3 regions of the Pseudofrankia sp. EUN1h genome follow, and region 1 is predicted to be linked to each of the others. Evidence: predicted binding sites of a transcription regulator. Region 1 holds the regulator's gene; each other region holds the start of a gene.
What was found. Region 1 encodes LexA, which represses DNA repair genes until DNA is damaged. Its sites were predicted from a motif close to CGAACNNNNGTTCG; they were not measured.

Region 1 (4,212 bases):
GTTACACCAACGCCGGCAAGTCGTCGCTGCTCAACCGGCTGACCGGCGCGGGCGTGCTCGTGGAAAACGCGCTGTTCGCCACGCTGGACCCGACGGTGCGCCGCGCGACGCTGCCCGACGGCCGGGTGTTCACGCTCACCGACACGGTCGGCTTCGTCCGCCACCTGCCCCACCAGATCGTCGAGGCGTTCCGCTCCACGCTCGAAGAGGTCGCGGACGCGGATCTGATCATCCATGTGGTCGACGGCTCGCATCCGGACCCGATCGGGCAGCTCTCGGCCGTGCGCGAGGTGCTGAACGACATCGACGCCGGCGACGTGCCCGAGCTCATCGTGGTGAACAAGACCGACATCGCCGACAAGACGACGGTCGCGGGCATCAAGCGGATCGCTCCCGACGCGGTGTGCGTGTCGGCGCGGACGGGTGCCGGCCTGGAGGAGCTGGTGGAGGCCCTGGCCGCCCGGGTGCCGCACCCGCAGGTCGAGGTCGACGTCCTCGTCCCGTACAACCGCGGGGATCTCGTCGCCCGGATCCACGAGTCCGGTGAGGTTCTCGACCAGGCGCACACCGCGACGGGCACCGAGCTGCGCGCTCGCGTCTCCGCGGGCCTGGCCGCCGACCTGGACGCCTTCCGCCAGAGCGTCGACGCCTAGGGCGCATCACCGCCACGGCGCCTGTCGGTAGGTTCGTGGCGTGGCCGTGGAGGAATCGGGCAAGGCGGACAAGCCCGGTTCGCTCGGGCTGGCCGCTGTCATCGGCGCGGTCGCCGGGCTGTCCCTCGCCACTCGGTGGGGTGCGCTCCCCATGATCGCGGCGGCCGTCGTCGGTGGCCTGCTGACGACGGTGTCGGAGGCGGTCGCGCGGGCGCGGCAGCGTCCCGGCCAGATCCCCGCGTTGTGGTCGCGCATCGTGATGAGCACCGCGATGGCGGCGCCCCTGGCGTGGGCGCTGGCGGCGGTGACCGGGGCCGGGCCGGTGGTCGTGGGCCTGGTCGCCGGCGCGCTGGCCGGCGCGCTGGGGCTCCGTCCGCAGAAGGTGGTGCTTGGCCCGCTGGTGGGGCTCGCCATCGGCTACGGGTGCCGGCTGCTCTGGGGCGACGTCCCTGCCGCGATCGTCGGCGCGGCCACCGTGCTCGCCTTCCGGACCGTGTCGGCGGCGATCTTCCGGGACCCGCAGGTGATGATGCTCGCCGAACGGGTCAGCCCCGCGGATCTGCCGTTCGTGGTCCCGCTGGTGGCGCGGACCCGCTATGTCGGGACGGGCTACGTGCGCGACCTGGCCGAGGTGCTCGGCGGCGACTACCAGGCCGCCGCCCCCGACGTCGGGATCGTCGCCTCGCTGGACGAGCTGGCCGGCCCCGAGTTCGATCCCGCGACCGTCGCCCCGCTGGTGCGGGAGTTCTACGAGCACACCACCCGGTTCACCCTCGACATCGTTCCGCGATGGCGGTTGTGGGTGCGGCCCGGCTACCTGCTCTACCGCACCGTGCTCGCGCGCCCGCTGGGGCAGGCGAACGTGCCCATGAACCAGCGAGAGGCGCAGCGTGGGGTTCGCAGCCGGATCGACACGATCAGCGGCACCGACGACGGCACCGTAAGCATCCGGGGCTGGATCAGGTCGTACGTCGACAACGACGAACCCATCTACGTGGGGATCTACACGACCTACCGCCGGGACGGCCGCGGCTACGTCAGCGTCGGCTTCCCGCTGCCACAGGCCAGCTTCACGGCCACCCTCGCGCCGACCGCGCGGGCCGGCGGCGGGCTGGTGCTGTCCAGCCGCGGCGACCTGGACCAGCCCGGGCACTATCTGACCTATGTGGACGCGGAGACGAAGGAGCTGACCGCCGCGGCGGTCCACGGCTTCGCCGAGCAGCTCGACGTCTACCTCGAGGACGGCGAGCTGCGAGCCGAACACGAGTTCTGGGTGTTCGGCCTGCCGTTCCTCGTGCTCCACTACTCGATCCACCGCAAGGCCGAACTCGGCTAGCCGAGTTCGGCTAGCCGAGTTCAGTCTCAGCGCCTCACGGAGTGCTCAGACGCGGCGCATGACGGCGACGACGCGGCCGAGGATGGTGGCGTCGTCGCCGGGGATGTCGTGGAAGGCCGGGTTCTCCGGCTGGAGCCACGCGTGGCCGTCCCGGCGGCGCAGCCGCTTGACGGTCGCCTCCCCGTCGATCAGGGCGGCGACGATCTCGCCGTTCTCGGCGACCGGCTGCTGGCGGACCGCCACCAGGTCGCCGTCGCAGATCGCCGCGTTGATCATCGAGTCGCCGACGACCCGGAGCAGGAACAGGGTGCCCTCGCCGACGATCTCACGCGGCAGCGGCAGCACGTCCTCGACCGCCTGCTCGGCGAGGATCGGCCCACCGGCGGCGATCCGGCCGACCAGCGGCACGTAGGCGGTCGCCGCCTTCAGCGAGTCCTGCTCGCCGGCCTCGCGGGCGAGCGCGTCGTCGGCCGGGCCGAGCGTGTGCACCCGCAGCGGGCTCACGCCGCCCCGGCCCCTGCCCGCGCCGGCCGTCTGCCGGGTCTTCGGGATCGGCCTGACCGGCCGGCCACCCTCGGGGGAGACCACCTCGATCGCCCGCGGCCGGTTCGGGTCGCGGCGCAGCAGGCCCTTGTCCTCGAGCATCCTGAGCTGGTGCGCGACGCTGCTGGTGCTGGTCAGGCCCACCGCCTCGCCGATCTCGCGCACGCTCGGCGGGTAGCCGCGCCGCTCGACCGCGTCACGGATCACCTCGAGCACCTTGCGCTGACGGGGAGTCAGGCCGTCGTCGTCGACGGGGCCGTCGGGGAAGGCGCGTACGGTGCCGTCGCTCTCCTCGTCGCCGCTGGCCGACGGGCGTCCTGCCCTGCGCGGCCCCCTGCCCTGCGTGGTCATGGCCTAGGTTCTCCCTCGCTCAAGGTCATGGTGCGGGACCGGGCCGCCGGCTTCTCATCGGCCTCACCTGTGGATAAGGGGAGCCGGGTTGCGCCCGATCGTGTGACGACCGTAGCCCGGTGGCGCGCGAATCTCAAACAGGCGTTCGAGCGTGTCTGCGTGCTCTGTCGGCCTTGTGCATGTAAGAATCGACCATCAGTTCGAAGCGGGCCCTGTCCTCGTCCTGACTTCCGCTACCGGCTACTGCCGCCGGTGGTCGCCAGTTGTAGATCTTGGGCTACCTTCCCGATGGCCCCAGATGTCTGCCGGGGATGTCTCCCTCGATGACCGGTCGCCACGGTTCTTCGAGGGCTCGCGCCCCGGACCCCCCGACGTTGGTTGAGCTTCGCTCGACGAGCTGTGCCGGGTAATGGCCCGGCCGCTAGGAGGTTTGGCGTGACGAACCCGCGTGGGGCCACCCTGGTCCCAGGGCGCCCGGCCCCGCGACAGCCGGACGGCGCCGATGTGATCGCCCTGCCCGTACCGAGCCGTCGTCGGTCGGCGAACGCCGCCCCGCCGGCGGTTCCCAGCCCGCTCGCGCGGGCTGTCGCCGCCGAGCACCCGGTCGCCGGCGCGAGGTTGGACCGCCGGCGGGCGGGACGGCCGGCGCCCGCGCTGAGGCTGACCGGCCGCGGCCGGGCCGTCGCCGGGCTCCTGCTTGTCCTCGCTGTCTGGGGCGCCACCAGCGCCGCATGGCTCGCCGTTCACTGGGCGCTCGCCGCCTTCTGACCGGCGGCGTCCTTCCCTGGCCCGACGCCCGCGCCGACCACCCGGTCGGCGCGGGCGTCGGGCTGTCGGCATGTGACGGTTCRTCGCGAACCTGCTGCTTCTCCCCGTCTGGGCGGGTGGGATCCGACACGCGCGGGGGGCATGCTCACGGGTGATCCGGGTATGCGCTACTCTGGCAGCACAACATCTTGTAGTTACATACCTGTAAGTAGTCCACAGCTTGTAGTTGCGGAATAGCTAGCCGCGGAACGGCAGCGTTCCGTGGGAGCTGTGGAGACCGTCCCGACGGTGCGCGGTCGCGCTCGTGGGAGCTTCCCCGGCCAGGTCGCCATGCCCTGCGTCAGCCATGCCTCGGGAAGCAGGGACGGGGCCGAAGCGTGGACGCGTTCTCTCGCGTGCGTGGTTGTTCCTACAGGGGTCTGACGAAGGGAGGAGCCGTGCGGTGTCCGTTTTGCCGGCATCCCGACAGCCGAGTGGTGGACAGCCGGGAAGCCGATGAGGGCGCGGCCATCCGGCGCCGCCGGGCGTGCCCGTCCTGCGGGCGGCGGTTCACGACCATGG
Region 2 (4,836 bases), on a different contig from region 1:
GACCTTAAGGGCGAGGGCGTCGACGTCACCGGCAGCGGCTTCAAGCCGGCGACCGTCACGCTGGAAGCCGGCGGCGTCTGAGACCGAGCAGCCAACCAGATCGACTAGCCAACTAGATCGACTAGCCGACCGAGTCGAGTAACCAGCCAACTAGGTCGAGTAACCAACTGATCCACCGGCTCGTCCCGCGGCGCGTACCCCACCCGCGCCGCGGGCGAGCCGGCCTGGTGTTTGCTCGCGTCCAGGCACCGCCTCGGTGTTTCCTGAGGAGCAGCCGGTCGGGAGCCGGCCGCGCGGGGGCGCGTGGCGGCGCGGACGGCGCGGGCGGCACGGCGGCGCGTGGCGGCACGGACGGCGGCGCGCGGAGGCACGGCGGCACGGCCGGCCGGGCTTGCCCGGCGGCGCGGGCGACACGGCGGCGCAGCAGCGCGGCAGCGTAGTGACAAGCCCTGGCGGCGAGGAGGCAGCGGGTTCCATGGGGACGAACAGCAAGACGTATGAGGACGACCGCAAGCACGTCTTTCACTCGTGGTCGGCACAGGCGGCCCTCACCCCACTGGTGGTCAACCGCGCCGAGGGCAGTTCGTTCTGGGACGAGTCCGGCAAGCGTTACCTGGACTTCTCCTCCCAGCTGGTGAACGCCAACATCGGCCACCAACACCCCAAGGTCATCGCGGCCATCGTCGAGCAGGCCCAGAAACTGACGACCATCGCCCCGTTCCACGCGAACGAGGCCCGCTCCGAGGCGGCCCGGCTCATCGCGTCGCATGCGCCCGGCGACCTTGACAAGGTCTTCTTCACCAACGGCGGCGCCGAGGCGACCGAGAACGCCGTCCGCATGGCCCGCCTCGTGACCGGCCGGCACAAGATCCTGACGACCTACCGGTCCTACCATGGCGCCACCGGCGGTTCGATCGTGCTGACCGGCGAACCACGCCGCTGGGCCAGCGAGCCGGGCATCCCCGGCGTCGTCCACTTCTTCGGCCCCTACCCGTACCGGTCGCCGTTCTACGCCGAGAGCGTCGAGCAGGAAGGCGAACGCGCCCTCGCGCACCTCGCGGACGTGATCGCCATGGAAGGCCCGTCGACGATCGCCGCCGTGCTGCTGGAGACGGTCGTCGGCACCAACGGCATCCTCGTCCCGCCGGACGGCTATCTGGCCGGCGTGCGCGAGCTGTGCGACCAGCACGGCATCTTGCTGATTCTCGACGAGGTCATGTCCGGCTTCGGCCGTTGCGGTGAATGGTTCGCCGTCGACCACTGGGGCGTCGTCCCCGACCTGATCTGTTTCGCCAAGGGTGTCAACTCCGGCTATATCCCGCTGGGCGGTGTGATCATGGGTCCGCGCGTCGCCGACGCGTTCGCGACCCGTTCCTACCCCGGCGGCCTCACCTACTCCGGCCACCCGCTGGCCTGCGCCGCCGCCGTCGGCTCGATCCGGGCGTTCGAGGAGGAAGACATCCTCGAGCACGCCCGGACGCTCGGAACGGACATCATCGGCCCGGAGCTCGCGAAACTCGCCGCGAACCATCCGAGCATCGGCGAGGTCCGGGGTCTCGGCGTCTTCTGGGCTATAGAGCTCGTCCGCGACCGGGAGACCCGGGAACCGCTCGTCCCGTTCAACGCCGCCGGCCCCGACGCCGCCCCCATGGGCGCCATCGCCGCGGCCTGCAAGGAACGCGGCCTCTGGCCGTTCACCCACTTCAACCGCGTCCATGTCGTCCCACCGTGCACGATCACGGTGGACGAGCTTCGTGAGGGCTTGGCGATCCTCGACGAGGCCCTGACCATCGCCGACGGTTACGTCACCGGCACCTGAACCGCGGCGCCGGCTGATTCCGCTAGCAGCCGTTGGTTCCTGCCCGTGGTTGCAGGCCTCGCTGGTGATCAGCGTTCCCGTATGACCCGCGGACACCCGGGATCGCCGGCCCATGGTCCGGTCGGGTCGCGTTGCAGGTGTAGCGGTGGGCTATGGAGCGCCGGCGAGATAAAGCCGACTTGGGTGTTCTTTCTGCCGGCTGCCGGGCTTTCTGTATGTGCTGACCTGCTATTTTGATCACATTCTTCTAGAGTCGAGCTGTCTCTAAATTGCATTGATCCGAGATCCTCCCGCTGTTGTCCTCTGCAATTTCCTGATGGCGGTCGTTGTTCTCGGCCATGTTTGACGAAATCGGCACCTCGGTTTATCGTCGAACCCGTGTTCGATACGTATGGTGACCAGATTCAGGACGACACTGTCCCGTCGTCCCAGGCCGCGCCGCCCGATGTGGCTGATGCTGGGCGGTCTCGTTCCGGTGCCCGGGCGCCGGCTTGTCTGGACACATCCGGCGACTCGGTCGTGGCCGGTGGCCCGGTCGCGGCGGCCGGTTCGGCGGCCGCCCTGGGTGGTGTCGACTCCGGCGGTCGAGGGGTGGCCGCTCGGGACGACCAGGTGAGCGGCGGGGCCGTCACGAAGCTGGTGGCGCGGTTCGCTGCCGTCGACGCGGTGTTCGACGAGACGTTGGCGGAGTTGGCGACCTGTTCGAAGGAGGAGGCGCTCGAGCTGGTCGTGTTGTTGATGGGGCGGCAGGCGGCGCGGTTGGCGGGGTTGACGGTGCGGGCGCAGGTCCGGTTGGCGCAGTTGCATCCGTCGGCTCCGACGGTCAACGACGTCGATGAGCCGGGTGATCCTTATTCGGAGTTTCTGGCGGATCGGGTCGCTCCGGAGTTGGCGGAGTCGCCCCGGGRTGTCTCCAACCGGCTCGCGCGGGCGTGGGATCTGGTCGAGAAGCTGCCCGCCGCGGTGGATGCGCTGGTGGTGGGGGAGTTGGACTGGCGGCGGTTGCTCGCGCTGTTCGAGGTGACCGAGTACCTGACCGAGGAGCGGCGTGCTGTGGCTGAGGCGCGGATGCTCGCGGGGCGGAGACTTGGCTCGCCGGCGTTGTGGCGGCGTAAGGCGCGGCGGCTCATGTTGCGGCTTGACCCGGCGGGGGCGGGGCGGCGGTGGCGGGAGGCGCACGCGGAGCGGGACGTGACGGTGGAGCCGTTGGAGGACGGGATGGCGCGGCTGTCGGCGACGCTGGCGGCCGAGGACGTCCGGGCGATCTGTGATCGGATCGATCGGCTCGCGAGGAGCGCCCGCGCCGGCGGTGATGGTCGGCCCGTCGCGGCTGTTCGTGCTGACGTGCTCGCGGCGTTGCTGCTGGGTAACCGGCGTGAGTATGTGACGACCGAGATCCAGGTGATCGCTTCGGTCGGCACGCTGGCGGGTCTGGATGATGATCCGGCGGAGTTGGTCGGTTATGGGCCGATCCCGGCCGGTGTCGGGCGGGCGCTGGCTGCGGATGCCCGCTGGCGCCGCGTGCTCACCGACCCGGTTACCGGCACTGTCCTGGACCTTGGGCATCGCCGGGTTCCGGCCCCGGACCTGGCTCGGCTCATTCGGTATCGCGATCAGCGCTGCACGTTCCCGGGCTGTGCGGTTCCCGCGGTGAGCGCCGACCTTGATCACACCGTGCCCTGGGCTCACGGCGGCCGCACCGCCTTCGACAACCTCGGCGCCGCGTGCCGCCATCATCACCGACTCAAGGGCGAAGGCGGGTGGAAGCTCGACCAGCCCCGACCGGGAGTGTTCGTCTGGACCAGTCCCGACGCCCGCGCCTATCGCAACGACACCAACACCAACGACGGCGAGGGTGTCCCCTCGGGCGAGGACCGGGACACTGGGTCCACAGTCACAATCCAAGCCGCAGCCATGGTCGGCGCCGAACCCGATCCCGAGTTGATGAGCCCGAGGCGCCACACCCCGGCCCATGAGCCTTGCCCCTTCTGACGTCCTGTCCAGACGATCATGATGGTCCGCCGGTGGCAGGGTGAGTGGCAGGCGAATGCCAGGTGGGCGGCAGGCTGGCCAACTGGCCATGACGGCGTCGCGCACCGGGACGCCTCTTGGGGGGCCGTCACGTCGCGGAAACCTCCGACCTGTTTCGCCTCGCGCCCGCTCGACCGACCACTTCGATCGCCCTGCCCACCTCTGTGAGCACCACCTGATCGCCGGTTACCGCCCGATCACCGAGTACCACCTGATCACCGAGTACCGCCCCGTCAGGTAGGGCCGACTCCGTCAGAAAAGGGCACCGCCTGCCCCAGACCGTGCTGGGGCAGGCGGTGTCGGTGGTCGTCGGGCCGGTAGTAGTTGCGCCGATGATCGTCGCTGGTCGCTGGTCGCTGGTCGCCGGTGCCGGTGCCGGTGTCGACCTCGACGCCGGCGGCCGGTTGACGGCGGCGGTTACCAGTGGCGACGGGTCAGTGCCGGCCAGAGGACTTGTCGAAGGAGGCTCGCGGGCCCGTCGACTGGCCGGGGATCGTGGAGTTGTTGGCCTGAGCCGTGGCCGCTTCCGGCACGATTCCTTCCAGCTCGTCGGCGGTGGGCTCGACGGACAGGTGGGGGAGTCGCCGGTCGAGGGCGCGGGGCAGCCACCAGTTGGCCTTGCCGAAGATGTGCATCAGGGCGGGGACCAGCACGGTGCGGATCACGAAGGCGTCGATGAGGACCGCCATCGCCAGGCCCAGGCCGAACAGCTTCAGGACGCGCTCGTCGCCGAGGACGAAGGACGCGAACACCAGGGTCATGATCGCGCCGGCGGCGGAGATGACGCGGCCGGTCTCGGCCTGGCCGAGGGAGACGGCGAGCCGGTTGTCGCGCCGTGCGCTCCACTCCTCGTGCATGCGGCTGACCAGGAACACCTCGTAGTCCATGGACAGGCCGAACAGCACTGCGAACAGGATCACCGGGATGAACGCCTCGACCGGGCCTCCGCTGATCCCGATCAGGCTTCCGAACCAGCCCCACTGGAA
Region 3 (4,836 bases), on a different contig from region 1:
CCAGGAAGACCGCAGAACCAGCGGCGACACGATGCTCACCCTCGACGTCCAGCAAGCCGTCTATCAGCGCAGATTCCCGGACAAGCACCACTACCGCAAGCTCACGTCGCTACTCGAGCCCTACGCACAGCGCGCTCGCCGCGTGATCGATCAGGGTGGCGTCCCGCCGACGCAACACCGACCTCCGGTTTAGTTCAGGCCGTGACCCGCATACCGCCAGCCTTCACGGCGCTGACAGCGCCCGCGAGGGCGACGCGGGCCGCCGCTGGCTCGAACAACTTCCCGCCCTCGTCGCCGACCTGCTCACAGATTGGCGCCTTGAGCCGGCCGGCGACCCGATGCACGGCCAGGTCGCCCTTGTGCTGCCCGTCCGGCGGCACACCGGCGAAAACTGCACGCTGAAAGTCTCCTGGCCCGACGAGGAAACCCGCCACGAACCAGCCGCACTCCAGGCATGGGCGGGCCACGGCGCGGTCCTGCTTCTGGCTGTCGACCACCGACGAGGCGCCATGCTCCTCGAACGCCTCGACTCCTCCATGACCCTGCAAGAACAGCCGATCGCCCGCGCGCTCGACGTCGCGGCGTCGGTCCTGCGCGAGCTGCACGTCCCTGCACCGGCGGGCCTGCCGACGACCACCGCGACCGCCGAGCGGTGGCACCACACGCTCGCCCACGAATGGCGCCGACTCGGCGAACCGGGACCCGCCCGCCTCATCGACGCCGCCACCATGACCTGCGGCCACCTCTCGCACGACCCCACACCCCCGGTCCTGCTACACGGCGACTTTCACTTCGCCAACGTGCTCGCCGGCACCCGCCAGCCCTGGAACGCCATCGACCCCAAACCGCTCACCGGCAACCCTGAATACGACCTGCTACCGCTGCTACGCAACCGCTGGGACGACATCACCGCCAGCCCCCAGCCCGCCCAGGCAGTCCGCCAGAGGATCGACACCCTCGTGGAAGCCACCGGACTCGACCGGACAAAAGCCCACGCCTGGGCCTTCATCCGCAGCGTCGACGACGCACTCTGGGGCCACGCCCAACACGACACCCAGTTCGAAGCGATCGCCTGGGAGATCGCACACGCCCTATCCACATGATCCAGCTCGCCCGGCCGTCCTGAGCGCGGCCTGGTTCCGCCAAAACCATGCCGAGAACTGTCGTGCCTGCCACGGCGATGAGGAGGAGACCATCGGGGGCGGCGAGCTTGGCCCGCACTCTGGCGACCCGCTGAGCGCCAGGAGGTCGTCCGCGGGCGGTATTGGCTTCCTGCCAGACACCCAGGGCGGCCGGAAGATCGTCGCCGCGCGCGAGACGGATCTCCACCGGCGCTGGGGCCAGTACAGGTTCCATGGTCCGCTGATCGCCCGCTACCGCTCCCTGACCGCTTTCAGTGGGGAGTTACGGCCGCGCTATCCGGCAGGGGGTACCAGGACCTGCGAGAAACGGCCCGGGCGGTTAGAGAAGGTCCTCAAGTCGGGTGGCGACCTGGCGGTAGCGGCTGACCGGGACGAGGTGCACACCGGCGAAGGCGCCGCTGTCGCGCAGCCGTAGCACCTGGTCGCAGGCCGCTTCGACCCCGGCCGCTTGGTCCCGTTCGACTGCTTGGACGAGGTCGTCGGGGATGTCGATGTCGGGGATGGTCGCGGCGAGGCGGCGGGCCATCCCGGCGCTCGCGAGGACCATGACGCCGGCGTAGATCGGCAGTTCGACCGGATGGGCGTCGCGCCAGCGCAGCAGGGCGTCCACCGAGTAGCTGACCTGTACGAACAGGAAGTCGGCCGCTCGTTTCCATGTGGGCAGTGGACGTAGGCCGGCCGCGGCGCCGACCCGGAACGCCGGCATGTCCGCGAAGACCGGATCCTCGCTGGCCGCGCGGGCCTCGTCCATCATCGCGCGCACGGTCAGGTCGCTGGTCCGGTTCCCGGCGGTGGGTTTGTCGCCGTGGACGAACAGGAATTCCTCGACGCCGTAGGCCGCGGCGGTGAGCAGGTCGCGGCGGAAGCCGAGCAGGTTACGGTCGCGGGAGTTCACGCAGGCGATGCTGCGTCCCCCCATCGTCTGCACCTCGTGGGCGACGGCGATGCTCGACACCGTCGCGCGTCCGATGTGGTTGTCGGGGATCAGGAACGCGTCGGTGACGGGGCTCAGGACGCCGATCTGGTGGCGGGCGTMGGTCAGGTCCGGCCGGGTCGGCGGCTCGATCTCGCAGATCAGCTCGAAGCTGCGCACCGGACGTTCGTGACCCGCCGTGGATTCCTGCATCCGGACAGGATAGGACGCCACGATCCACCGACCACAGCCACACCGCACGGGTGCGCTGCACCGCTTTAGCACACCGTAGGAACAGCCTGGGTAGGAAACCCCGACTGCGAAATGTCCGGCTGCGCCAGCAGGGCTCCGGCACGTTCGCGTTATGACCGGCCTGTCCGAGGATCGTCCGCGTGACGATCTGTCCGGCCTGTTCTTGCCCCGTTCGGCGATCTCCAGCCAGGGCAGCTTCGGCACCGCGCTGTCCAGTGCCGCCAGCTCGGCGCGCGTCTCCCGAGCACCCGCCATGTCCACCAAGCTCTTCGAACACCTGTTTGATAAGGTGATCTCATGGTGGGAGCACCATTCCAGGCATCACTGCTCGACACGGATCTGTTCGACCCGGACCTGCTCGGTACCGCCCCGCTCGACGCTGTCCCGCTCGACACCGGCCCCACCGGCGTAGGCGGGCGGGGCGCCGGATCGGCGGTGCGGGACGCACCACTGGGCGCCGGGCTTCGACGGCAGTGGCTCGCCGGCGGGGCGTGGGTCGACGTGCGGCGGCGCTGGATCGCGGGGGCGGACTCGCTGTTCGAGCGGCTGCGCGCCGAGGTCCCCTGGCGGGCCGAGCGGCGGCCGATGTATGACCGAACCGTCGACATACCCCGGCTCCTCAGGTTCTACGGCGAGGGCGAACCGCTTCCCGACCCGGCGCTGGACGCGGCCAGGCTGGCCCTCGACGAGCACTACGCGGCCGAGCTCGGCGAGCCGTTCGCGACCGTCGGGCTGGCCTTCTACCGCGACGGCCGCGACAGCGTCGCCTGGCACGGCGACCGGACCGGCCGTAGCGCCACCGAGGACACGATGGTCGCGATCCTGGTCCTCGGCGCCCCCCGAGCCCTCGTGCTACGCCCCCGCGCCGGCGGTCCCGCCGCTCCCCGCCGGGCCACCCACCCAGGCGGCGCGCTCGCCGGTGCCGATGGCCGCGTCGGCGCTGACGCCGCGGCGGGCGGGCACGCCGGCAGCGTCGGGGCCGGCGGCCCGACGACGATCCGGCACGAGCTCGGCCACGGCGACCTGCTCGTCATGGGCGGCAGCTGCCAGCGCACCTGGGAGCACGCCGTCCCCAAGACGGCTCGGCCCGTCGGCCCCCGCATCAGCGTCCAGTTCCGCCCCCGCGGCGTCCGCTAGCCGGTCCAGGGGCACCATCGTCCCCATGACCAGCCTTCTCCTCGGACCCCTGCACCGGTATGCCGACGCCAGCCGGGCGTCCGTGTGGGTGGAGACCGATGTCCCCTGCGAGGTCGAGGTACGGGCCGGGGAGGCTCCAAGGGCGAGCACGCCGACCTTCACCGTCGGCGGGCACCATTTCGCGCTCGTGACGGTGGACGGGCTGGAGGCGGGTCGGGCCTACCCCTACGAGGTGTGGCTCACTCCGGCCGGGGAGCCGCCCGGCCCGGCGGTGCGCGTCTGGCCCGAACCCGGGACGGCCGGGCCGCCGAGCCTGCTGCGGCCGGTCGGCGAGGGCCGGCCGGTCAGGCTGGTGTTCGGGTCCTGCCGGGTGACGGCGCCGCAGGCGAAGCCGTACACCCTCAACTCCACGGACGACCCGCTCGGGCTGGGCACGGACGCGCTGCACGCGCTCGCGCTGCGCATGGCCGAGACGGATCCAGGAACCTGGCCGGACGCGCTCCTGCTGCTCGGCGATCAGGTCTACGCCGACCACGTGTCGCCGACGACGGCCGAACGCATCCGCGAGCGACGCGACGTCACCGCGCCGCCCGGCGAGGAGATCGCCGACTTCACCGAGTACTGCTGGCTCTACCAGGAGGCCTGGTCGCAGCCGGAGATCCGCTGGCTGCTGTCGACCGTCCCGACCGCGATGATCGCCGATGACCACGACATCCGGGACGACTGGAACATCTCGGCCGCCTGGCGTTCCTGGGTCCAGGCCCAGCCGTGGTGGGACACCCGCGTCACCGGCGGGATCATGGCCTACTGGCTCTACCAGCACGTGGGCAACCTGAGCCCCGAGGCCCGCGCCGCCGACCCGACCTGGCGCGCGGTGACGGTGCCGACCAGCGGCGACGGCCTCGACCGGGTGGACGGCGAAGGTGTGCTGCGCGCCGTGGCCCGCCGGGCCGACCAGATGGCGGACCTCGTCGCGCCGGCGGCGAACGACCCCGACGGGGACGGGAGCTCGGGGGGCCTTCCGGCGCCGCGCTGGAGCTACCGCTGGGATCTGGGCCGCACCCGGCTCGTCGTCATCGACTCCCGGCTGGGCCGGGTCGTCGCCCCCGACGGGACGCGGGCGATGGTGCGCGACACCGAGTGGGCCTGGGTCGAGGGCCAGACCCGGCACGCGGGCGAGGTCGACCATCTCCTGCTCGCCACGTCCGTGCCCTACCTGCTCACGCCAATGATCCACAACGTCGAGGCCGCCAGCGAGCGGGTGGCCTCCGGCCGGTTCGGGCGGGTCCTGGCGGCCCGGGCCGAACGCGCCCGGCAGGCCCTCGACCTCGAGCACTGGGCCGCGTTCGGCCACTCGTTCCGGCAGATGTCACGGCTGCTGTGCACGGTCGC

Region 2: BCD49_RS13745 (HNH endonuclease signature motif containing protein) is a predicted target of LexA. The motif match lies at 2,191-2,204, and genes of this name have one in related genera.
Region 3: BCD49_RS16125 (alpha-ketoglutarate-dependent dioxygenase AlkB) is a predicted target of LexA. The motif match lies at 2,578-2,591, and genes of this name have one in related genera.

Annotation. Positions count from the first base shown of each region.
Region 1 covers NZ_MBLN01000045.1:94,680-98,891, reverse strand. Annotated here, with positions in the region: gene hflX (GTPase HflX) at 1-653, shown strand, start outside; gene BCD49_RS11495 (hypothetical protein) at 694-1,989, shown strand; gene lexA (transcriptional repressor LexA) at 2,035-2,883, opposite strand; gene BCD49_RS11485 (hypothetical protein) at 3,319-3,651, shown strand; gene nrdR (transcriptional regulator NrdR) at 4,089-4,212, shown strand, end outside.
Region 2 covers NZ_MBLN01000047.1:153,376-158,211, forward strand. Annotated here, with positions in the region: gene BCD49_RS13735 (ABC transporter substrate-binding protein) at 1-81, shown strand, start outside; gene BCD49_RS13740 (aspartate aminotransferase family protein) at 476-1,819, shown strand; gene BCD49_RS13745 (HNH endonuclease signature motif containing protein) at 2,432-3,811, shown strand; gene BCD49_RS13750 (MMPL family transporter) at 4,285-4,836, opposite strand, start outside.
Region 3 covers NZ_MBLN01000049.1:291,468-296,303, forward strand. Annotated here, with positions in the region: gene BCD49_RS16110 (hypothetical protein) at 1-193, shown strand, start outside; gene BCD49_RS16115 (aminoglycoside phosphotransferase family protein) at 339-1,103, shown strand; gene BCD49_RS16120 (methylenetetrahydrofolate reductase) at 1,462-2,268, opposite strand; gene BCD49_RS16125 (alpha-ketoglutarate-dependent dioxygenase AlkB) at 2,605-3,444, shown strand; gene BCD49_RS16130 (alkaline phosphatase D family protein) at 3,470-4,836, shown strand, end outside.